Sinorhizobium meliloti: one gene and its partner. The protein of the gene in region 2 interacts with the protein of the main gene of each other region in a pairwise test. Links are inferred from orthologs where the notes say so. Each region holds a gene or a part of one and is shown on either strand. Other genes may lie near its edges. The genes, in order: cysK and cysE.

Region 1 (10,979 bases), 2.6 Mb from region 2 along the record:
AGACAGGAGGGCGGCCGTCTGCCGCGAACTGACCAAGACCTTCGAGGAGTTCCGCCGCGGAACGCTCGGCGAACTCGCGGCGATTTACGACGAAAGCGCCAATGTGAGAGGCGAGATCGTCCTCGTGGTCGGTCCGCCAGAGGCAAAGCCCCAGCCGGAGGCGGCCGACGTCGACGCACTGCTCAAGGAACTCGCCCGCGACCTGCCGATGGGCAAGGCCGCGACCGAGGCGGCGCGCCGCACGGGGCTGGCGCGCAAGGAGCTTTACGACCGGCTCCTTCATCTCAAGGATGGCGATGAAGGCTGAGCGACCGGACACCCGCAAGCTGAAGGCGCTGAAGCGGGGCCACATCGCCGAATACCGCGCCGCGCTCTGCCTGATGCTGAAGGGCTATCGCATCGTTGCCATGCGCTATCGCACCAGGCTCGGCGAGATCGACATCATCGCCCGGCGCGGCGACCTGGTCGCCTGCGTCGAAGTAAAGGCCCGGGTGAGCCTGGAGGATGCGGTCTTCGCCGTCACAGACACGGCGCAACGGCGCATCCGGGCGGCAAGCGATCTCTGGCTGTCGCGCCAGGGCGATTTCCACCGCCTGTCGGTGCGCTACGATATCGTCGCCGTAACGCCGTGGCGCTGGCCGCGGCACCTGCCGGACGCCTTTTGATGACGCCTTTTGATAGGCGGGAGCGGCGGGAACCTTCTTGCCTAACCACGGTACGCATTCTACATCTTGCGGGCTTTTCTGCGGTGCCGCTCGTCGCGAAGACGAGGGGCGGAGCATCGCGTCGAATTGCCGTATAATTCGATTTCCGACCGGAGCCGGTCGAAGGAACTATGCGCATCGTGGATCCAGATCGGGAACGGGAAAATGGCAGGAATCGTCAATGTCGGGGTCCAGATGGACCATGTTTCGGGCATCACCATTGCGGGCGATTCGACCTTCGCGATGAGCCTTGAGGCGCAGGCCCGAGGCTATCGCCTGTTCCACTACACGCCCGACAAGCTGTCGCTCCGGGACGGCAGGGTCTATGCGACCGCGCAGCAGATGCAGTTGCGCGACGTCAGGGGCGACCACTTCACTCTCGGCGAAGACGAGCGGATCGATCTTTCGACCATGGACGTCATCCTGCTTCGCCAGGATCCGCCATTCGACATGGCCTATATCACCTCGACGCATCTGCTCGAGCGGCTGCACCCGAAGACGCTGGTCGTCAACGATCCGGCCTGGGTCAGGAACTCGCCCGAGAAGATCTTCGTGACCGAGTTTCCGGATCTGATGCCGAAGACCCTGATCACGCGCGACCCGGACGAGATCGCCCGCTTCCGTCAGGAGATGGGCGACATCATCCTGAAACCGCTCTACGGCAATGGCGGCGCCGGTGTGTTCCACTCCGCGCGTGACGACCGCAATTTCTCGTCGCTCCTCGAAATGTTCGCCCAGATGTTCCGCGAGCCTTATATCGCCCAGGAATATCTGCCGGCGGTCCGCAAGGGCGACAAGCGCATCCTGCTCGTCGACGGCGAGCCGGTCGGCGCGATCAATCGCGTTCCGGCCGAGCACGATTCTCGCTCCAACATGCATGTGGGCGGGCGCGCGGAGGCAACCGACCTGACGGCCCGCGAGCGGGAGATCTGCACCCGCATCGGGCCGGCCCTGAAGGAACGCGGTTTCCTCTTCGTCGGCATCGACGTGATCGGCGACTACCTGACCGAGATCAACGTCACGTCGCCGACCGGCATCCGCGAAGTGAAGAAGTTCGGCGGTGCCGACGTCGCTAGCCTGCTCTGGGACGCGATCGAGAAGAAGCGCGCCTGATCTTTACGGCGGACCGCCACTCTCGCTCTTGTGTTCTATCATTGTTCTTGTTTTCAAGCGTATTCCGTGCAAGATTTACCGTTGCAACCGGTTTTGGTTGTGACGGCGTGTGTGGGCCGCCGTGCTGGAGCGGGATTGCGGAAGGACGATGATCCTTCGCGCTCCGCTCGAAATCAGGGGGCAGTATGGTCGCGCGCGTCAGCACGGTTGCGTTTCAGGGTATCGAGGGCGTTCCGGTCGACGTCCAGGTGATGGTTGCACCCGGCAAGGTCGGTATGCAGATCGTCGGACTGCCGGACAAGGCGGTGGCCGAAAGCCGCGAGCGCGTCCAGGCGGCGCTTCATGCATCGGGGCTGGCGCTTCCCGCCAAGCGGGTGACCGTCAATCTGGCGCCGGCGGACCTTCCGAAAGAGGGAAGCCATTTCGATCTCGCCATCGCGCTCGGCCTGATGGCGGCGCTCGGCGCTGTCCCTGCGGACGCGCTGTCCGGTTATGTCGTCATCGGCGAGCTCAATCTCGACGGCACGATCGCAGCCGTCGCCGGCGCGCTGCCGGCGGCGATCGGCGCGAATGCGCTCGGCAAGGGGCTGATCTGCCCGGCGGAAAGCGGGCCCGAGGCGGCCTGGGCCGGATCGGAGATCGATATTCTCGCCCCGCGCAGCCTGATCGCGATCGCCAATCATTTCCGCGGCACGCAGGTGCTTTCCCGCCCCGAGCCGGCGGTCCGGGCGGCCGCCGGGGGCCTTCCCGATCTTGCCGACATCAAGGGCCAGGAAAGCGCCAAGCGGGCGCTGGAGGTCGCGGCGGCGGGCAACCATAATCTGCTGATGGTCGGCCCGCCCGGTTCCGGCAAGTCGATGCTTGCGGCGCGGCTCCCCTCCATCCTGCCGCCGCTTTCGCCCGCCGAACTGCTCGAAGTCTCGATGATCCATTCGATCGCCGGGCAATTGCCGGGCGGCAAGCTCTCGGACCGCCGGCCCTTCCGTGCGCCGCACCATTCCGCCACCATGGCGGCGCTGATCGGCGGCGGCTTCCGCGCGAAACCGGGAGAGGCGTCGCTCGCCCATAACGGCGTGCTCTTTCTCGACGAATTTCCGGAATTTGCGCCTCAGGCGCTCGACGCTCTGCGCCAGCCGCTCGAAACCGCCACCTGCATCATCGCGCGCGCCAATCATCGCGTCACCTATCCGGCGGCGATCCAGCTCATTGCCGCCATGAACCCCTGCCGCTGCGGCATGGCCGGCGAGCCGGGCCGGAGCTGCGCCCGCGGGCCGCGCTGCATGGCCGATTACCAGGCGCGGATCTCCGGCCCGCTGATGGACCGTATCGATATCCGCGTCGACGTCCCGGCCGTCAGCGCCGCCGACTTGATCCGCCCCGGCACCTCCGAGCCGAGCGCCGCCGTCGCCCGCCGCGTCGCCCGCGCCCGCGAGCTGCAGAGAGACCGCTTCGCCGGCCTCGGCCATCCCGAGCTGACGAGCAACGCCCGCTCATCGACGACGATGATCGAAAAGATCGCCGAGCCCGACGCCGCCGGCCTGCAGCTACTGCGCGATGCGGCGGAAAAGATGAAATTCTCGGCGCGCGGCTATCATCGGGTGCTGAAGGTCGCCCGCACCCTCGCCGATCTCGATGCGGCGCCGACGGTCGGTCGCATCCACCTCGCCGAAGCGATCTCCTACAGGGTGGCGGGAGAGAGACTGCCGGTCGCCGCGTAGGATCCGACTTCGATGAGGATGGGGCGCCCCTCATCCGGCTGCCGCCACCTTCTCCCCGTTCTGACGCTACGGCATGCACATATCTCTTGTTGTCCAGCCCTTCGCGGACTTACTCCGGAGTGGCGGCATCTGCATTTCCAGCTGTGGCGAGGCTTGCGGATGGGTCCTTGGGATCAAACCCGTATGCGCTAACATTGGCATTAGCGGTCACCCGCCCCTCATCCGCCTGCCGGCACCTTCTCCCCGCAGGCGGGGAGAAGGGACAAGCGGCGCCAACTGAACCCCGCATTCACCGTCCGCCCGAGGGAGCGAGCGGGCGCGGCATATCCCTTCTCCCCGCCTGCGGGGAGAAGGTGGCGGCAGCCGGTTGAGGGGCAACCGAGACCGAGCGGGGTTGAGCCGGTTGGGTTCCCGAGGGATCCCTTTCATCAGCAGTATCCGCCGCACCGGCGCGCAAGAGATATGTGCATGCCGTAGCGTTCTACGGGGAGAAGGGACATGCGGGCTCCGTCTCGTTCCATTTAGACGGCGGAGAAAGGAGCTGCGGGTTTGCTGCGAGTCTCCTTCGCCCCGCCTGCGGGGAGAAGGTGGCCGGCAGGCCGGATGAGGGGGATGCCGCGACTGCCGGCGCTAGGCTCCCAATCCCTCGAACAGCACCGTCGAAAGATACCGTTCGGCAAAGGACGGAATGATCACGACGATATTCCTGCCGGCGTTTTCCTCGCGCTGTCCCACCTCTATCGCCGCCTGGAGCGCGGCACCGGCGGAAATGCCGACCGGCACGCCTTCGAGTCTGGCGACGAGCCGCGCCGCCTCTATGGCCTCGCCCGCATTTACCGTGACGACTTCGTCATAGACGCTCGTGTCGAGGATCGCCGGTGCGAAACCCGCGCCGATACCCTGGATCTTGTGCGGACCCGGGGCGCCGCCGGAAAGGATAGGGGATTCTTCGGGCTCGACGGCGATCACCCTGACCGATGGCTTACGGGCCTTGAGCACCTGGCCGGCACCGGTGATGGTGCCGCCGGTGCCGATGCCGGACACGAGGATGTCGACTGCGCCTTCCGTGTCGTTCCAGATCTCCTCGGCGGTCGTCGTGCGGTGGATTTCCGGATTGGCCGGGTTCTCGAACTGCTGCGGAATGATCGCGTCGGGCAGCGTCTCGGTGAGTTCCTGGGCCTTGGCGATTGCGCCCTTCATGCCCTTGGCGCCTTCCGTCAGCACCAGTTCGGCACCGAGAAGCGTCAGCATCTTGCGGCGTTCGACCGACATCGTCTCGGGCATGGTGAGGATCAGCCTGTAGCCCTTGGCGGCCGCGACGAAGGCGAGTGCTATGCCCGTATTGCCCGAAGTCGGCTCGACCAGCGTCGTGCGGCCGGGCGTGATCTTCCCTTGCGCCTCGAGCGATTCGATCATCGCGACGCCGATGCGGTCCTTGACGGAGCCGATCGGGTTGAAGAATTCGAGCTTGGCGAGCAGGTTCGCCTTCACGCCCTTTTCCTTGGCGAGCTTGTCCAGCCGCACGATGGGAGTGTCGCCGATCGTCTCGGTGATCGAGGAAAAGACGCGGCCGCGGCCGGGCTTGCGCGCTTCAGGCATATGGTTTCTCCCTTCGTTCTTGAAGTTGTCGCTGCGACAATAGGAGCTATGCGGGCTTCCTTCCAGAGCGGGAACGCCTTGGATCGATGGTGCTGAAGGAAAAAACCGTTGCGAAGCGGCCCGCAGGGAAATCTTTTTTCAGGTCGCGCGGGTCGCAATGTAGGCGGCCGTTCCGGCGAGAATGCCGGCCGCGGCCCGGTTCAGAACCTTCAGTGCCTGCGGCTCTTTCAGGAGCGAGCGGGCTCGGGCCGCAAGCAGCATATAGGGCAGCAGCACGGCAAGAAGCACGAGGAAAGTCGCCACAAGCAGCAGTCCGTAGTCGCGCATCCCGATCGAGGCGAGATCGATCAGCGTCGGAACCAGCGCCACATAGAAAAGCATCGTCTTCGGATTGCCGAGCGTGACCGTCAGACCCGAGAGGAAGGAGAGCGCCGCACTCGTCGACTTCCGCGCCTCGATGTTCTGCGACAGGAGCCCGGCCGTCCAGAGCTTCCAGGCGATATAGCCGAGATAGAGCGCGCCGGCGATCTTCACGACCAGGAACGCGGTCGTGAATGTCTGGGCGATGAAGGCGAGCCCGAGCACCACCGCCGTCAGATAGACCATGTCGCCGACGATGAGGCCGAGGCCCATGAAGAAGGTTTCCCGAAAGCCCGATCCCAGGGCTCGGGCAACGAGCGCCGTCACGCCCGGGCCGGGAATGATCCCGGCGATGAAGAGAGCGCCGCTATAGGCGAGAAGAGCCGCAAGTGTCACGATCGTTCCTCCTGATAGGGGCAGGTGTACCGCAATCTGCCGCAGAGGAAAATCCGGTTGGCATCCCCATTTAGGCGCGAAAATTGATCGGGTGACAAGAACGGCGTTGCCCTTCGCGGTAGAGCCGTACACCTTCCGGAAAACATCGGAGACCGGCGCCCCATGCCCGAAATTCAGAACCTCCTGGGCTTCGCACTGATCGCACTCGGCATGGTGCTGACGCCGGGGCCGAACATGATCTATCTGATCTCGCGCTCGATCTGCCAGGGACCGGGGGCGGGGCTGATCTCGCTTGGGGGAATAGCGCTCGGCTTCGTCTGTTACATGGTGTCTGCCGCGCTCGGCATTACCGCCCTGCTTCTTGCGGTCCCTTTTGCCTATGATGTCCTTCGTTTCGCAGGTGCGCTTTACCTGCTTTATCTCGCCTGGCAGGCGGTTCGTCCCGGCGGCCGCTCGATCTTTCAAGTACGCGACCTGCCGAAGGATCGCCCGCGCAAGCTCTTCGCGATGGGCCTCTTCACCAGCCTGCTCAACCCGAAGGTGGCCATCCTCTACCTGTCGCTGCTGCCGCAATTCATCCGCCCCGAGGCCGGCAACGTGCTCGCGCAGTCCCTCGTCTTCGGCAGCGTGCAGATCGCGATCAGCGTCAGCGTCAATGCGCTGATCGCGGTGACCGCCGGAGCGGTGGCCGCCTTCCTCTCTGGCCGCCCGTCCTTCATGCTGGTGCAGCGCTGGCTCATGAGCACGGCGCTCGCGGGTCTTGCCATCAGCATGGCCGCGGAGGCGCGGCGTTAGAGGCTTCCTTCCGCCGGACGCTTGGCGGACGGTGACGAAGGCTTAAGGGTCCAGCCGAGATTGGTGCCCGCGGCAGCAATGAGGATCGCGACCGAGCCCGCGATCTGCACCGGCTGCAGAGCGTGGCCGAACGCGATGCGGTCCACCAGGATCGCGGCTACCGGATAGATGAAGGAAAGGGCGCCTGTCATGTGGGTCGGCAGCTTCTGTATGGCGCCGTAAAGCAGAATATACATGATGCCGGTATGAACTACACCGACGGTCAGCAGCAGCGCCCACTGGACCATTCCCTGCGGCAGCGGCGCGACAAGGGCGAAGGGGGCGAGCATGGCCGCTCCGGTGATGACCTGCACCAGCGCGATCAGATGCGGCGGCGTGCCCTTGAGGAGCTTGGTGACGAGCGCCGCGATGGCGTAGAAGAAGGCGGCGCCGAGCGACAGTGCTATCCCGGCGAGATAGTCGCTGGGTTCATAAGTGCCCGCGGGCTTGGCGAGGACGATCGCGATCATGCCTGCGAAGGAGAGCGAGAGCCAGAGGAGCTTGCTGGCGGTGATCTTCTCACCGAGAAAAAGCGCACCGAGCCCGAGCAGCATGAAGGGCTGCGTGTTGTAGACCATGGTCGCGATGGAGATCGAGGCGCGGGGATAGGCGGCGAAGAGCAGGAGCCAGTTCACGACGATCGCGACCCCGCCCAGAGCGGAAAGAACGATGACCTTCATCCGCAAATGTCTCAGGTCGATGAGGCCGAAGACCGCCGCAAGCGCGGCGAGCGTTGCAGCCCCGAACACGCAACGCCAGAAGACGACGCCCGCGACGGGCTGGCCTGACATCAGCACGAACCAGCCGATCGTTCCCGAAATAAGCATCGCCGCCGTCATTTCCGCGCTTCCGCGCCGTATGTCCTTATCCATGGCCTTGGCTCCATCCATTGTGCTTCAAGAATAATGAGCCTGTTGGCGCAGGGATATGGATATTGAGAGGGAAATATAGGAAGACACCTAACGGATTAAGGTGGTAAGGCTAATTTGGCTTATGAGGGAATTACATGTTGGACGAGCTCGACCGCCGCATTCTCGAAATTTTGGCCGCCAACGCCCGGGTGTCGCTGAAGGAACTGGCGCAGGAGGCGGGCCTTTCCTCGCCGAGTGCGGCGGAGCGGCTGCGCAAGCTCGAGGAGCGCGGCGTGCTCGACGGCTTCACGATCTCGGTCAATCCGGCGCGTCTCGGCTATCCGCTGCAGGCGATCGTCCGCATCCGGCCGATGCCGGGCATGCTGCATATCGTTGAAAGGCTGATCCAGGAAACGCCCGAATTCATTGAATGCGACAAGGTCACGGGGGACGACTGCTTCATCGCCAAGATGCTGGTGCGCGACATGGCGGAACTCGACACGATCCTCGATCGCATCGCGGAAAAGGCGCAGACGAACACGTCGATCGTCAAATCCTCGCCGGTCAAGCGGCGCCTGCCACCGCTTATTTAGTTCCGGTCGAGCCGAAGCCGCCAGCCCCGCGCGCCGTCGTCGTCGCGCCACCCGCCTCGCGGATCGCCAGCCGGGTCACCGGGGCGATTACCATCTGGGCGATACGCATGCCGCGCTCGACCGCGAAATCCTCCGCACCGAGATTGACGAGCAGCACCTTCACCTCTCCGCGATAGTCGCTGTCGACGGTGCCCGGCGTGTTGAGGCAGGTGATGCCGTGCTTGAAGGCCAGCCCGGAGCGCGGCCGGATCTGTCCTTCATGACCGGCGGGGATCTCGAAGATAAAGCCCGTCGGGACCAATGCGCGCTCTCCCGGCCGGATCGTCATCGGTTCGTCGGCCGGCAGGGCCGCGCGCAGGTCCATGCCGGCGGCACCCGCGGTCTCGTAGGCCGGCAGGTCGAGACCCTCGCCATGAGGCAGACGGACGAGGGTGAGGCCAGGGGTCAGGGCAGGTCGATTTTCGGGCGTGTGCATGGTCATTCCGTCATAAGCACGGCCGGGCTTGCCGCAGTCAATTGCATATTGGCCCCCGAGCCTGTAAAGGACGCCGCAACTCACAGGATACTCAGATCATGGCCGAAAGCATTGCCGAGGCGGTCTCCCGCCGCCGCACATTTGCGATCATTTCGCACCCGGACGCCGGTAAGACGACGCTCACCGAGAAGCTTCTGCTCTTCGGCGGCGCGATCCAGCTCGCCGGCGAGGTCAAGGCCAAGAAGGACCGTATCCAGACCCGCTCGGACTGGATGAAGATCGAGCGCGAGCGCGGCATCTCGGTCGTCACCTCGGTGATGACCTTCGAATACAACGATACCGTTTTCAACCTGCTCGACACGCCCGGTCACGAAGACTTTGCCGACGACACCTATCGCACGCTGACGGCGGTCGATGCAGCCGTCATGGTGATCGACGCGGCCAAGGGTATCGAGCCGCGCACGCTCAAGCTCTTCGAGGTCTGCCGCCTGCGCGATATCCCGATCATCACCTTCGTCAACAAGATGGACCGCGAAAGCCGCGACCCCTTCGAAATCCTCGACGAGGTCGAGCAGAAGCTGGCGCTCGACTGCGCGCCGGTCACCTGGCCGATCGGCCGCTCCAAGACCTTCTGCGGCACCTATCATCTTGCCACCGACGAGGTGCGCGGCGCCGACACGCAGGAGCGGCTGACCAAGGTCAACGATCCGGAAATGGCTTCGCACCGTCTGCCCGAGAACGAACGCGACACCTTCATCGAGGAAACGTCGCTGGCGATCGAGGCGTGCAAGCCCTTCGACCGCAAGGCTTTCCTCGAAGGCCATCTGACGCCGGTGTTCTTCGGCTCGGCGCTGCGGAACTTCGGCGTGCGCGACCTGATCAATGCGCTCGCCGACTTCGCGCCGCCGCCGCGGGCCCAGGTTGCCGACATCCGCACCGTCGAGGCGACGGACGACAGGATGACCGCCTTCGTCTTCAAGATCCAGGCGAACATGGACCCGAACCACCGCGACCGCATCGCTTTCGTCCGCGTCTGCTCGGGCAAGCTCGAGCGCGGCATGAAGGCGCGGCTGTCGCGCACCGGCAAGCAGATGGGCCTGACGGCGCCGCAATTCTTCTTTGCCTCGCAGCGCCAGCTCGCCGATACGGCTTTCGCCGGCGACGTCGTCGGCATCCCGAACCACGGCACGCTGAGGATCGGCGATACGCTGACGGAGGGCGAGCCGCTCGTGTTCCAGGGCGTGCCGAACTTCGCACCGGAAATTCTCCGCCGCGTCCGGCTGGAAGATGCGATGAAGGCGAAGAAGCTGAAAGAGGCGCTGCAACAGATGGCGGAGGAGGGCGTCGTGCAGCTCTTTTCTCCGGACGACGGTGCGCCTGCGATCGTCGGCGTCGTCGGCGCGCTTCAGCTCGACGTTCTCAGGGAACGCCTGCAGGCGGAATACAGCCTGCCGGTCTCCTTCGAGATGTCGCGCTTCTCCATCTGCCGCTGGATCTCCGCCGAGAGCCCGGCTGATCTCGAAAAGTTCATCGCGACCCACCGCGGCGACATCGCGCGAGACCTCGACGGCGACCCGGTATACCTGGCGCAGGACGGGTTCTCGCTGCGCTACGAGTCGGAGCGCTATCCGGCGGTCAAGATGGTGGCGATCAAGGAGTATCACGTCGCCAAGGCGGCGTGATCGCGCCTTCGCCGGATTACGCCTCTCCGGCCCGCTCCGGACTGGCCCTGCGAAGGCCGAGGCTCAGCACGGCGACCAGCACGCATGCCATGCCGATCATCTGATTGGCGGTGATCGTCTCGCCGAGAACGGCGGCGGCGAGGAGCAGCGCGGAAACCGGTGCCAAGGCGGTGAAGACCGAGGCCTCCGTGCCGCTCACCTTCTGAAGTCCCGCATACCAGAGCACGAAGCCCCCGACCGTCGGCACGAGCGCGTAATAGGCGACCGCCGCGAGGGCCGGGACGCCTGTCGCACCCATCGAAGGAAGCTCTGCAAGCGCGAACGGGAGCGCAATTGCACCGCCGAAGCCCGTCATCAGCGCCGACAGGCCAAGCGGCGGAATCGCGACGCTGACGCGCTTGTTGAGCAGAATGAACAGGCCTTCGCAGATGACCGCGCCGAAGATCAGGGCGCTGCCGGCGAGCGAATGCGCGGCGTTCGCATCCGGCCGGAAGACGATCGCGAGAACGCCGGCCGCCGCCAGGCAAGCGGCGGCGAGCACGGAGCGATGCGGACGCTCGCCGAGAACCATGATGGCGATCGCGGCGGAGACGACGGGAAGCGTCCCGATGATGACGCCGGCATCGGCCGCGGAGGTGAGCTTCAGGCCGGAAA
Region 2 (11,163 bases):
ATCGTCAGGGCGGTGTCCTTGGGCGTGGCGAACAGATTTTTCCGCAGCCAGGAGACGGCACCGCTTTCCAGCGACGGGGCAGGCGAAGCTTCGATCATCGAAGCGCGAACGAAAGAGGCCTGATTCGTGCTCATGATCTCACCTCTCCACCAGCGCCATTCGGGCGTTGTACCAGTTCATGAACAGCGACGTCGCGAGGCTCAGGCTGAGATAGACGATGAGCCAGATGCTTACGATCTCGATCGACTGTCCGGTCTGGTTGAGGATGGTGCCGCCGACGGCAACGAGGTCGGCATAACCGATGGCAACCGCCAGCGAGGAGTTCTTGGTGAGGTTGAGATACTGGCTGGTCAGCGGCGGAATGATGATGCGCATCGCCTGCGGCACGACCACGAGGCGCGTCGTCAGCGCCGGGCGTATGCCGAGCGCATGTGCCGCCTCCGTCTGGCCTTTGGAAACGCCGCGGATGCCGGCCCGGACGATTTCGGCGATGAAGGCTGCCGTGTAGAAGGAAAGCGCGAGGAACAGCGACATGAACTCCGGTCCGACGACCGAACCGCCCGTAAGGTTGAACTTGCCCGCCACGGGAATGTCGAAGGTGATCGGCGCACCGGTCACGAGAAATGTGACCAGCGGCAGACCGATGATCAGCCCGAGCACGGTCCACAGGACGGGAAGGCGCTCGCCGGTCGCCAACTGCCGCTTGCGCGCGTAACGGGCAAAGAACACACTTGCGGCGACGGCGATAACAAACGCGAGGAGCGTGTATTCTGCACCCTCTTCGGCAATCGGCGTCGGAAAGGCGACGCCGCGATTGCTCAGAAAGATATCAAAGGGCAGGGCAAGCGCATCTCGTGCCTGCGGCAATATCGACAGCACCCCGCTGTACCAGAAGAATATAACGAGCAGCGGCGGGATGTTGCGGAACACTTCGACATAGGCCAGCGAGAGCTTGGCGATGATCCAGTTGTGCGAAAGGCGTCCGATGCCGACGATAAAGCCGATGATCGTCGCCGTGATGATTCCGGTAATTGCGACGAGCAACGTATTGATGAAGCCGACCAGCAAGGCGCGGCCATAGGTGGAATCGCTGGTGAATGAAATCAGCGACTGTCCGACATCGAAGCCGGCGCGGCTTCTAACGAAATCGTAGCCGGATGCGATGTTCGCGCGTCTCAGGTTGTCGACGGTGTTGTCGACGATCCAGTAGATGAGCGCTGCGAGGATGATGATGGTGATTGCCTGATAGAATATCCCGCGCACCTGAGGATCGTTGATGATCGACCCTGAGGACCTGCTTCGTTCAGGCGCGTTGGTGACGCCGATGGCCATGCAATGCCTCTTTCCCCTTGTCCATCCTTTCGGATGTTCCCCTTATCGGGTTTTTATCGTTGATCGGGGGAGCGGCCGCGGCCGTCCCCCGACATAGCGTCCGATCAGCGGACCGGCGGTGCGTATTGGAGACCGCCCTTGTTCCAGAGAGCGTTGAGGCCGCGCTCGATCTTCAGCGGGCTGCCTGCGCCGATGTTGCGGTCGAACACTTCGCCGTAGTTTCCGACTGCCTTGACGATATTGACCGCCCATTCGTTGGTGAGGCCGAGGTCCGTGCCGATCTTGCTGTCGGCCTCGACGCCCAGGAAGCGTTGAACGTCGGGGTTCGTCGACTTCTTCATTTCTTCGAGATTGGCCTGGGTTACGCCGAACTCTTCGGCCTGGACCAGGGCGTAATGGACCCAGCTGACGATGTCGAACCACTGATCGTCACCCTGGCGGACCGCCGGTGCGAGCGGCTCCTTGGAGATGATCTCCGGCAGAACGATGTGGTCATCGGGCTTCGAGAGGGTGAGGCGCAGCGAATAGAGGCCGGACTGGTCGGTCGTATAGACATCGCAACGGCCGGCGTCGTAGGCAGCGTTCACTTCCTCGAGTTTCTCGAAGACGACCGGGTTGTACTGCAGATTGTTCGCCTTGAAGTAGTCGGCGAGGTTCAGCTCGGTCGTCGTGCCGGTCTGAACGCAGACGGCGGCGCCGGAAAGCTCGAGGGCGGACTTCACGTCGAGTTCCTTGCGAACCATGAAGCCCTGGCCGTCGTAGTAGTTGACCGGACGGAAGTTGAAGCCAAGCGCCGTGTCGCGGTTGATCGACCAGGTCGTGTTGCGTGCGAGCACGTCGACTTCGCCGGACTGCAGCGCCGGAAAGCGCTCCTTGGCGGAGAGCGGCGTATACTTGACCTTGCTGCCGTCGCCGAAGATCGCGGCCGCAATCGCCTTGCAATAGTCGACGTCGAATCCGCTCCAATTGCCCGAGGCGTCAGGGGCTGCGAAACCGGCGAGGCCGGTATTCACGCCGCACTGGACGAAGCCCTTGGCCTTCACGTCGTCAAGCGTCGCGGCGGATGCCGCATGTGTGCCAATCCCCACGACAGCAGCGCCAACGAGAGCTGTCAGAATTCTTCTTGCCATTTTTTTGAACCTTTTCGGTTGTCGTTTTTCGCGTCTGCACGGTTGCGCTCTCTTGGCGCGTGCAGCCTCGGCCACCCTCCTGGCCTGAGTACAAACTATCTCATGCTCAAAATCTGGAAGGGTCAAGAGACGTTGCCGATTTTATGATCTTCCATGTGAAAAACGTGAAGCTCGCCAGAAGTTTAGGCAGGTCTCGCGACAGAATTGCCCGTCATGAATAAAAAACCGCCAGTTGCGCCTCCTTCGTGATTCACGGGCGGCCGGCTTGAATTTTTCCTTGACCCGGCCGGTGGCCCGTTCGATGAGTCGGCAGCGAAAATCAACAGCGGATGTTTCAATGGCAGACAACAAGATCGGGAAGGCGGAGCAGGGCATCAATACCCGTCTCGCGCACACCGGCAACAACCCCTCCGACTTCCATGGCTTCGTCAATCCGCCGGTGGTTCACGCCTCCACCGTGCTGTTCCCGAATGCGAGGACGATGGAGACGCGGGCGCAGAAATATACCTATGGGACGCGCGGCACACCGACGACCGACGCGCTCTGCGAGGCCGTGAACGAGTTGGAGGGCGCAGCGGGCACGATCCTCGTTCCCTCCGGGCTCGCTGCGGTCACGGTGCCGTTCCTCGCCTATCTCTCCTCGGGCGACCATGTGCTCATTGTCGATTCGGTCTATTTCCCCACCCGCCACTTCTGCGACACGATGCTCTCCAGGCTCGGCGTCACGGTCGAATATTATGACCCGACGATCGGCGCCGGCATCGAAAACCTGATCAGGCCGAACACGCGGCTGGTGCATACGGAAGCCCCGGGCTCGAATACGTTCGAGATGCAGGATATTCCGGCAATCGCCGCCGCGGCGCACCGGCACGGCTGTATCGTGACCATGGACAATACCTGGGCGACGCCGGTCTACTTCCGGCCCCTCGACCACGGCGTCGACGTGTCGATCCATGCGGCGACCAAGTACCCTTCCGGTCACTCGGACGTTCTTCTCGGAACCGTTTCGGCCAATGCGGCCCATTGGCCGGCACTCAGCGAGGCGATGGTCACGCTCGGCGTCTCCGTTTCGCCGGACGACAGCTATCAGATCCTGCGCGGCCTGCGCACGATGGGCGTTCGCCTGGTGCGTCATCAGGCAAGCGCGCTCGCGATCGCTGAATGGCTGGAGGGCCGAGACGAGGTGGCGCGCGTGCTTCATCCGGCACTGCCGAGCTTTCCCGGACACGAATTGTGGAAGCGCGACTTCGGCGGCGCGAGCGGGATATTCTCCTTCGTGCTCAAGGCGGAACCGGAAGACGGCAAGGCAAAGGCGCATGCCTTCCTGGATGCGCTCTCGCTGTTCGGGCTCGGCTACTCCTGGGGCGGCTTCGAAAGCCTCGCCGTTCACGTGAACCTCTCCGATCGCAAGGTGGCGAAGGCACCGTCCGAAGGGCCGGTCATCCGGCTGCAGATCGGACTCGAGGATGTACCGGACATCCGCCGGGATATCGAGGCGGGCCTCGCCGCGGCAAACGCCGTCTGAGGTCCGAACGAAGCGATAGGGAGGCGGTAATTCGGTCCCGTCTTCCTGCGCTTACTAAGAGCCGTAGCCGTAAAGCCAGTCGAAATCGGCTGCGAGCGCCTCGGGTTTTTTAAAAGAGAGAACGAGATTGCGCGCGATCCGCACCGGACCTGCTGCGTGGTAGGCGAAGCTGTTGAAGGCGGCGCGCTTGCGAACGCGGCCGATCCGCACCCTGCGTGCGTCTTCATAGCGTGCGAAGGCGGAGGGAAGGTCGGGAGAATCGGCCATACAGCGGGCGAGTTCCCGGGCGTCCTCGATGGCCATCGCCGCGCCCTGGGCTGCAAATGGCGTCAGGGCGTGGGCAGCATCGCCGATGAGGATGGTGTCGCGTCCATTGTGCCAAGCCCCGTCTTCAACCGTGCAGAGCGGCCAGTAGGTCGCCGAGCCGGCGTGACCGAGCGACGAGCGCAGGTCGGGATGCCAATCCCTGAAGGCCGCCTCGAACTCGCGCCGGCGATCACCGGATTCGCGCCCCTCCCAGGTTTCGCCCGACGCCCTTCCGGCAACGATCGCAACGAAGTTGAAGCCGTCGATCTTCCGGATCGGATAGGCGACGAGATGGGCCTTCGGCGCGAGGAAGGCGGTGACGCGATCTTGCGACAGGCAGGCGGGCACCCGGGTGCGTGGCAGCGTGAAGCGCCAGGCGACATTGCCCGAAAAACGGACGGTGCCGGCGCCGGCAACGGAGGAGCGAATCCGCGACCAGATCCCGTCCGCGCCGATGATCGCGGCCGGTGAGCGCTTGCTCGCCTCGGTGATGACTGTTCGCGGATCGTCCGCGATTCGCCTCCCCAGATGAAGGCGGCAGAGCGGCTCGGCCCGGACGGCATCCAGAAGGATCGTTTGCAGGCTGGCGCGATGCAGGACGCCATACGGCGCCCCCCAGCGCTCGCGGGCGCGTGCGCCGGCAGGCACGCTGGCAAGCGGCCGCAGCGAGCGGCCGTCGGTAAGCGAGATCGCTTCCGGTTCATTCCAGACGCGTTCGAGAGCGGGCAGCAACCCGAGTTCGATGAGGATGCGCGATGCATTCGGCGAAAGCTGAAGCCCGGCACCGGCTTCCTCCAATGCATCGGCCTGCTCGAAGATATCCGTCCGGAACCCCTTCCGTGCAAGGCAGAGCGCAGCCGTCAGCCCGGCGATGCCGGCACCGACGATCGCAACCGGATCAGCCTTTTGCATGGATATCGCGCCGTCGCCTGCGCAGGATCAGGCGGCTTTAGTCGTGAAAAGGCAGCCCGGAGGGATTGTTTCCGTCGCCTTCAGGGAAGGATTGTAGCGGTAGAGGGTCGAGCAATAGGAACAGACTTTCTCGTTCTCGTCGCCCATGTCGACGAAGATGTGAGGGTGGTCGAACGGGACGGAAGCGCCCGTGCACATGAATTCCTTGACGCCGATCTCGATGACCCGGTGCCCGCCGTCGTTCTGAAAATGGGGGATGCTGTGGCCGGCCATGTCGTACTCCGATATATGCAAGTCTTAGGTGTCGATTGGGGTGTCGATTTTGCCGGCACCATAGTGAGCTTTGGCGAAAATGTGTAGCGGCAAACATGCCGCGCCTATGGTTTTTGGAGCGGTTGGGGTTTCCGGCCGTTGCTTTACCAACTAACGTCCGCGCCGACAGGACAATACCAGGAAAACCAGATGGACTTGAACCCTCCGCCATTTTCCCGCTTCGCGCACGACGGACTGGAAATCGCCTATTTCGACGAAGGTGACCCCTCGGGCGACCCGATCCTGCTCATTCACGGCTTTGCATCGAGCGCCAATGTCAATTGGGTTTTTCCCGGATGGCTGAAGACGCTCGGCGACGCCGGATACCGCGTCATCGCGCTCGACAATCGCGGGCACGGGCAAAGCAGCAAGCCCCATGATCCCTCGCTCTATCACCCGCCGCAGATGGCGGGGGATGCGGCGGCACTTCTGGTGCATCTCGGCATCGGCGAAGCGCATGTCATGGGTTATTCGATGGGCGCGCGCATATCGGCATTCCTGGCCTTGCAGCACCCGGATCGCGTCCGTTCGCTGGTATTCGGCGGTCTCGGGATAGGCATGATCACGGGGGTGGGGGAGTGGGATCCGATCGCCGACGCGCTGCTTGCGCCTTCTTTGGAGGACGTTACGCACGAGCGGGGCCGGACGTTCCGCGCCTTCGCAGACCAGACGAAAAGCGATCGTCAGGCGCTCGCCGCATGCATATCGACATCGCGGGACCTGCTTACCGCCGACGAGGTAGGCCGCATAGACGTGCCGGTGCTGATCGGCGTCGGGACAAAGGATGACATCGCCGGATCGGCTGAGGAGCTCGCCGCGCTGATGCAGCATGCCGTGGCACTCGACATTCCCGGGCGCGACCACATGCTGGCGGTCGGCGACCGGGTGTTCAAGAAGGCGGTTCTGGAGTTCCTTGCCGGGGTTGGGTGAGGCCAGTCCGGACGGAAAACCCTGCGCACTTTTCCTCGAGTTGCTCCCGTCCGTGCCACTACTGCATGTTTCCTTTAATCGTATCCGATTAAAGGACAAAAACCTGCAGCAGATCAAAGTGCTACAGCGGCCTTTGCGCGTCTGATAAGACGCGCGGCGCTGTAACGAGAGGTGAATTCCGGTCAGGCCATTTATGTCGGCCGGGAATTGGCCTATATATGCCGGAACAACGACCCGTCCTAAACAGGCAAGCCAAAGACGACCCCGCTGAGGGACCGCCCAGGAAGGAGAGCGACCATGGTCGCCAAGACAGAACTTCGTCATACGGAATCGCTCGAAGCGATCGATCCGATCTGGGATAGCCTGCGCGAGGAGGCGCGTCTGGCGGCCGAGCGCGACCCGATGCTGGCGGCCTTTCTCTATTCGACGGTGGTCAATCAGCATTCCCTGGAAGATTGCGTCATCTACCGGATCTGCGAGAGGCTGGACCATCCCGACCTACAGGCGAGCCTCCTGCACCAGACCTTCGCCGAAATGCTCGAGGACTGGCCCGAATGGGGCGCCGTCCTGCGCGTCGATATACAGGCGGTCTACGACCGCGACCCGGCCTGCACGCGCTTCATGGAGCCCGTGCTTTATTTCAAGGGCTTCCATGCCATACAGACGCACCGTCTGGCTCACTGGCTGTGGAACCGCGGCCGGAAAGACTTTGCGCTCTATCTCCAGAGCCGCTCCTCCAGTGTTTTCCAAACCGACATCAACCCGGCCGCCCGCATCGGGCGCGGCATCTTCCTCGATCATGCAACGGGGCTCGTCGTCGGCGAAACCGCGGTCATCGGCGACAACGTATCTATCTTGCATGGCGTGACGCTTGGCGGCACCGGCAAGGAAGGCAGCGACCGTCATCCGAAGATCGGCAACGGCGTGCTGATCGGCGCCGGCGCAAAGATTCTCGGCAACATCCACATCGGCCACTGCTCGCGCGTGGCCGCCGGTTCCGTCGTGCTGAAGGCGGTCCCTCCCAAATCGACGGTTGCCGGGGTGCCGGCGAAGGTCGTCGGCGAGGCCGGCTGTTCCGAGCCGTCGCGTCAAATGGACCAGATCCTGGCGTCGTTCGATATCTGATCAAGGCGCCTGTAACCCGGCTGTGCCGGGCATCGACGCCGCGAAAATTCAGTGCAGAAATTCAAGGCGTTGCGAGCATTTCTTCGCCTCTCGGCGAACGCTTGGCGCTCTGATGGGTTTACACCTGGCAATGGCCCGTGCAACAAGCGCGGCAAATCAATCGGCTACGGAGAAGAGTTTTGAAGCCCGAAGAAATCCGCAAGCTTGAGGCCTATCTTAAGCGCACGTTCAACCAGTCCATGGTCGTCAAGGCTCGCCCGAAGAAGGACGAATCCGCTGAAGTCTATCTCGGCGACGAATTTCTCGGTGTCGTCTTCCGTGACGAAGAGGACGGCGAGCTCTCCTATAATTTCTCGATGGCGATCCTCGACATCGATCTCTGAGAGCCCTCGATCCCACCGGGATCGGTGGTAATCGCGCGTTGCAAGACCCGGTTCTGAGCAATCAGGCCGGGTTTTCTGCTGTTAAATCATACTTTTCGAAGAATTTGTCCGGAGGCGTCCGGTCTTCATCAAGTCGTTGCAAGAACTGTGTTTTATTGCATTGCACACTGAACTTGACTTTTTGTGCAGTGCACATAGACTAAACCGAGTTCCTAGCCGAGCCGTCACAAGGAGACACCCGATGTTTAACTTCGACGATGCGAACAAGAAGAGCAAGGAAGCCCTCGACGTGGCCGTGAAGAGCTACTCCGCCATGACCAAAGGCTTCCAGGCTATTGCGACCGAAGCGGCCGATTATTCGAAGAAGTCCTTCGAGGATAGCGTTGCTCATCTCGAAAAGCTTACCAGCGCCAAAAGCCTCGAAGCAGCGTTCGAGCTTCAGACGAATTATCTGAAGGCAAGCTACGAAGGCTTCTTCACCGAGGCGACGAAAATCGGTGAGATGTATGCCGACCTCGCCAAGGACGCCTACAAGCCGTACGAGGCACCGGTTGCCAAGGCGACCGCTGCGGTCAAAACAGCCGCCGCCGCCTGACCATCAGCCTCATCGCTATTGCAGAACAGGCCGGTCGCGGATGCCGCGGCCGGCCTTCGTCTGTTCGTGCGCCGCGGCTCATTGATCCCGCCGCAACCCGTGAAAGTTGCCACCGCCGCCGAAGAAATTTGATCAATCTTGTGTTTCGCCGTGCGAATATGTTTGCAGTGCGTGGGTTCGGTCTTAAAATCCAAGAACGAACCATTAGATAAAGGCAAGCATGTCGTGGCCGAATGCGAATGGATCCGCGGCTGTAAAGGAATGAACAAGAATGATCGCCATGCCGGTCCGGATGCAGCAGGGAAGCGAAGGAGACGGAGGCGGCCCCAGTCGTGGCACGTCCGTCATCACGCGCACCAAGCCGAAGACCAAGAAGCCGAGTTTGTACCGCGTTCTGCTTTTGAATGACGATTACACACCGATGGAATTCGTCATTCACATCCTCGAGCGCTTCTTTCAGAAGAACCGCGAAGAGGCGACCGTCATAATGCTACATGTCCACAACCACGGCGTTGGAGAATGCGGCGTCTTCACCTACGAGGTCGCCGAAACCAAGGTGACGCAGGTGATGGATTTCGCCAGGCAGCATCAACATCCGTTGCAATGCGTCATGGAAAAGAAATGAGGAACTAACGTGCCAACATTTTCGCCCAGCCTCGAAAAGGCGCTGCATCAGGCACTGACTTTTGCCAACGAGCGCCATCACGAATATGCGACGCTCGAGCACCTGCTGCTGGCATTGATCGATGATGCCGATGCGGCGGCTGTGATGGGCGCGTGCAACGTCAATCTCGACACGCTTCGCAAGACCGTGACCGATTACGTCGACAACGAATTGTCGAACCTCGTCACCGGTTACGACGAGGACTCCAAGCCGACGGCCGGTTTCCAGCGCGTGATCCAGCGAGCCGTCATCCATGTGCAGTCTTCGGGCCGCGAGGAGGTGACCGGCGCCAACGTGCTCGTGGCGATCTTCGCCGAGCGCGAGAGCCATGCTGCCTATTTCCTGCAGGAGCAGGAGATGACACGGTATGATGCAGTCAATTTCATCTCGCACGGCATAGGCAAGCGGCCGGGGAGCTCCGAGGCGCGGCCGGTGCGCGGGGCGGAAGACCAGGACTCCGAACAGAAGGCTTCGCGCGAGAGCGAGGAGGCCGGCCCGAAGAAGCAGCAGGATGCGCTCACGGCCTATTGCGTGAACCTCAACGAAAAGGCCAAGTCCGGCAAGATCGATCCGTTGATCGGGCGTCACGCCGAAGTGAACCGGACCATTCAGGTGCTTTGCCGCAGGTCCAAGAACAACCCGCTTTACGTGGGCGATCCGGGCGTCGGCAAGACGGCAATCGCCGAGGGCCTTGCCAAGCGCATCATCGAGAAGAAGGTGCCCGAGGCGTTGCAGGACGCAACGATCTTCGCGCTCGACATGGGAACCCTGCTGGCCGGTACCCGCTATCGCGGCGACTTCGAGGAACGCCTGAAGCAGGTGGTCAAGGAACTCGAAGACTATCCCGGTGCAGTGCTGTTCATCGACGAGATCCACACGGTCATCGGTGCCGGCGCCACGTCCGGCGGCGCCATGGACGCGTCGAACCTCTTGAAGCCCGCGCTTTCTTCCGGCGCGATCCGCTGCATCGGCTCGACCACCTATAAGGAGTACCGCCAGTTCTTCGAAAAGGACCGGGCTCTCGTTCGCCGCTTCCAGAAGATCGACGTCAACGAGCCGACGATCGCGGACACGATCGAGATCATGAAGGGCCTCAAGCCGTATTTCGAGGACTACCACCAGCTGAAATACACCAACGATGCCATCAAGGCGGCGGTGGAGCTTTCGGCACGCTATATCAATGACCGGAAGCTGCCGGACAAGGCGATCGACGTCATCGACGAGTCGGGTGCCGCTCAGATGCTTTTGCCCGTCAGCAAACGCCGCAAGCTGATCACCGAAAGGGAGATCGAAGCGACCGTCGCAACGATGGCACGCATCCCGCCGAAGACCGTGTCCAAGGACGATGAGGCCGTGCTCGCCAATCTCGAGCAGGAACTGCGTTCCGTCGTTTATGGCCAGGATCTGGCGATCGAGGCGCTCGCCTCGTCGATCAAGCTGGCGCGCGCAGGCCTTCGCGAGCCCAACAAGCCGATCGGCTGCTACGTCTTCTCCGGCCCGACCGGCGTCGGCAAGACGGAAGTGGCGAAGCAACTCGCCACCTCGCTCGGCGTCGAGCTGCTGCGCTTCGACATGTCGGAATATATGGAACGCCACACGGTCTCCCGACTGATCGGCGCGCCTCCCGGCTATGTCGGTTTCGATCAGGGCGGCCTCCTGACCGATGGCGTCGACCAGCATCCGCATTGCGTGCTGCTCCTCGACGAAATCGAAAAGGCGCATCCGGATCTCTTCAACATCCTCTTGCAGGTCATGGACCACGGTTCGCTGACCGACCATAACGGCAAGAAGATCGATTTCCGGAACGTCATCCTGATCATGACGACCAATGCCGGCGCGTCCGACATGGCTCGGGCGGCGATCGGCTTCGGTTCCTCCAAGCGAACCGGCGAGGACGTGGAGGCGCTGAATCGCCTCTTCACGCCGGAGTTCCGCAACCGTCTGGACTC

What was found.
Region 1: the proteins of cysE (region 2) and cysK interact in binary tests that used the Escherichia coli proteins (3 or more experiments, as listed by UniProt). The link is inferred for Sinorhizobium meliloti from one-to-one orthologs.

Annotation. Positions count from the first base shown.
Region 1 is NZ_JAGIOS010000001.1:970,807-981,785, reverse strand. What follows is about bases 3,151-5,931. They hold cysK (cysteine synthase A), read right to left. Parts: upstream 5,135-5,931; coding sequence 4,166-5,134; downstream 3,151-4,165. Other genes in these bases: JOH52_RS04675 (LysE family translocator), read right to left, coding at 5,273-5,890; JOH52_RS04685 (YifB family Mg chelatase-like AAA ATPase), read left to right, coding at 3,151-3,535. Also shown: rsmI (16S rRNA (cytidine(1402)-2'-O)-methyltransferase), read left to right, coding at 1-307; JOH52_RS04695 (YraN family protein), read left to right, coding at 297-665; gshB (glutathione synthase), read left to right, coding at 870-1,817; more of JOH52_RS04685, read left to right, coding at 2,003-3,150; JOH52_RS04670 (LysE family translocator), read left to right, coding at 6,053-6,685; JOH52_RS04665 (DMT family transporter), read right to left, coding at 6,682-7,596; JOH52_RS04660 (Lrp/AsnC family transcriptional regulator), read left to right, coding at 7,731-8,168; dut (dUTP diphosphatase), read right to left, coding at 8,161-8,643; JOH52_RS04650 (peptide chain release factor 3), read left to right, coding at 8,742-10,325; JOH52_RS04645 (DMT family transporter), read right to left, coding at 10,342-10,979.
Region 2 is NZ_JAGIOS010000001.1:3,586,696-3,597,858, reverse strand. Bases 5,694-8,658 are described here. They hold cysE (serine O-acetyltransferase), read left to right. Parts: upstream 5,694-6,744; coding sequence 6,745-7,572; downstream 7,573-8,658. Other genes in these bases: phaP2 (phasin PhaP2), read left to right, coding at 8,197-8,550; JOH52_RS17415 (DUF3126 family protein), read left to right, coding at 7,752-7,955; JOH52_RS17425 (alpha/beta fold hydrolase), read left to right, coding at 5,694-6,447. Outside these bases: JOH52_RS17455 (amino acid ABC transporter permease), read right to left, coding at 1-134; JOH52_RS17450 (amino acid ABC transporter permease), read right to left, coding at 139-1,332; JOH52_RS17445 (amino acid ABC transporter substrate-binding protein), read right to left, coding at 1,437-2,462; JOH52_RS17440 (cystathionine beta-lyase), read left to right, coding at 2,800-3,987; JOH52_RS17435 (FAD-dependent monooxygenase), read right to left, coding at 4,042-5,205; JOH52_RS17430 (zinc-finger domain-containing protein), read right to left, coding at 5,233-5,478; more of JOH52_RS17425, read left to right, coding at 5,668-5,693; ATP-dependent Clp protease adapter ClpS, read left to right, coding at 8,822-9,175; ATP-dependent Clp protease ATP-binding subunit ClpA, read left to right, coding at 9,185-11,163.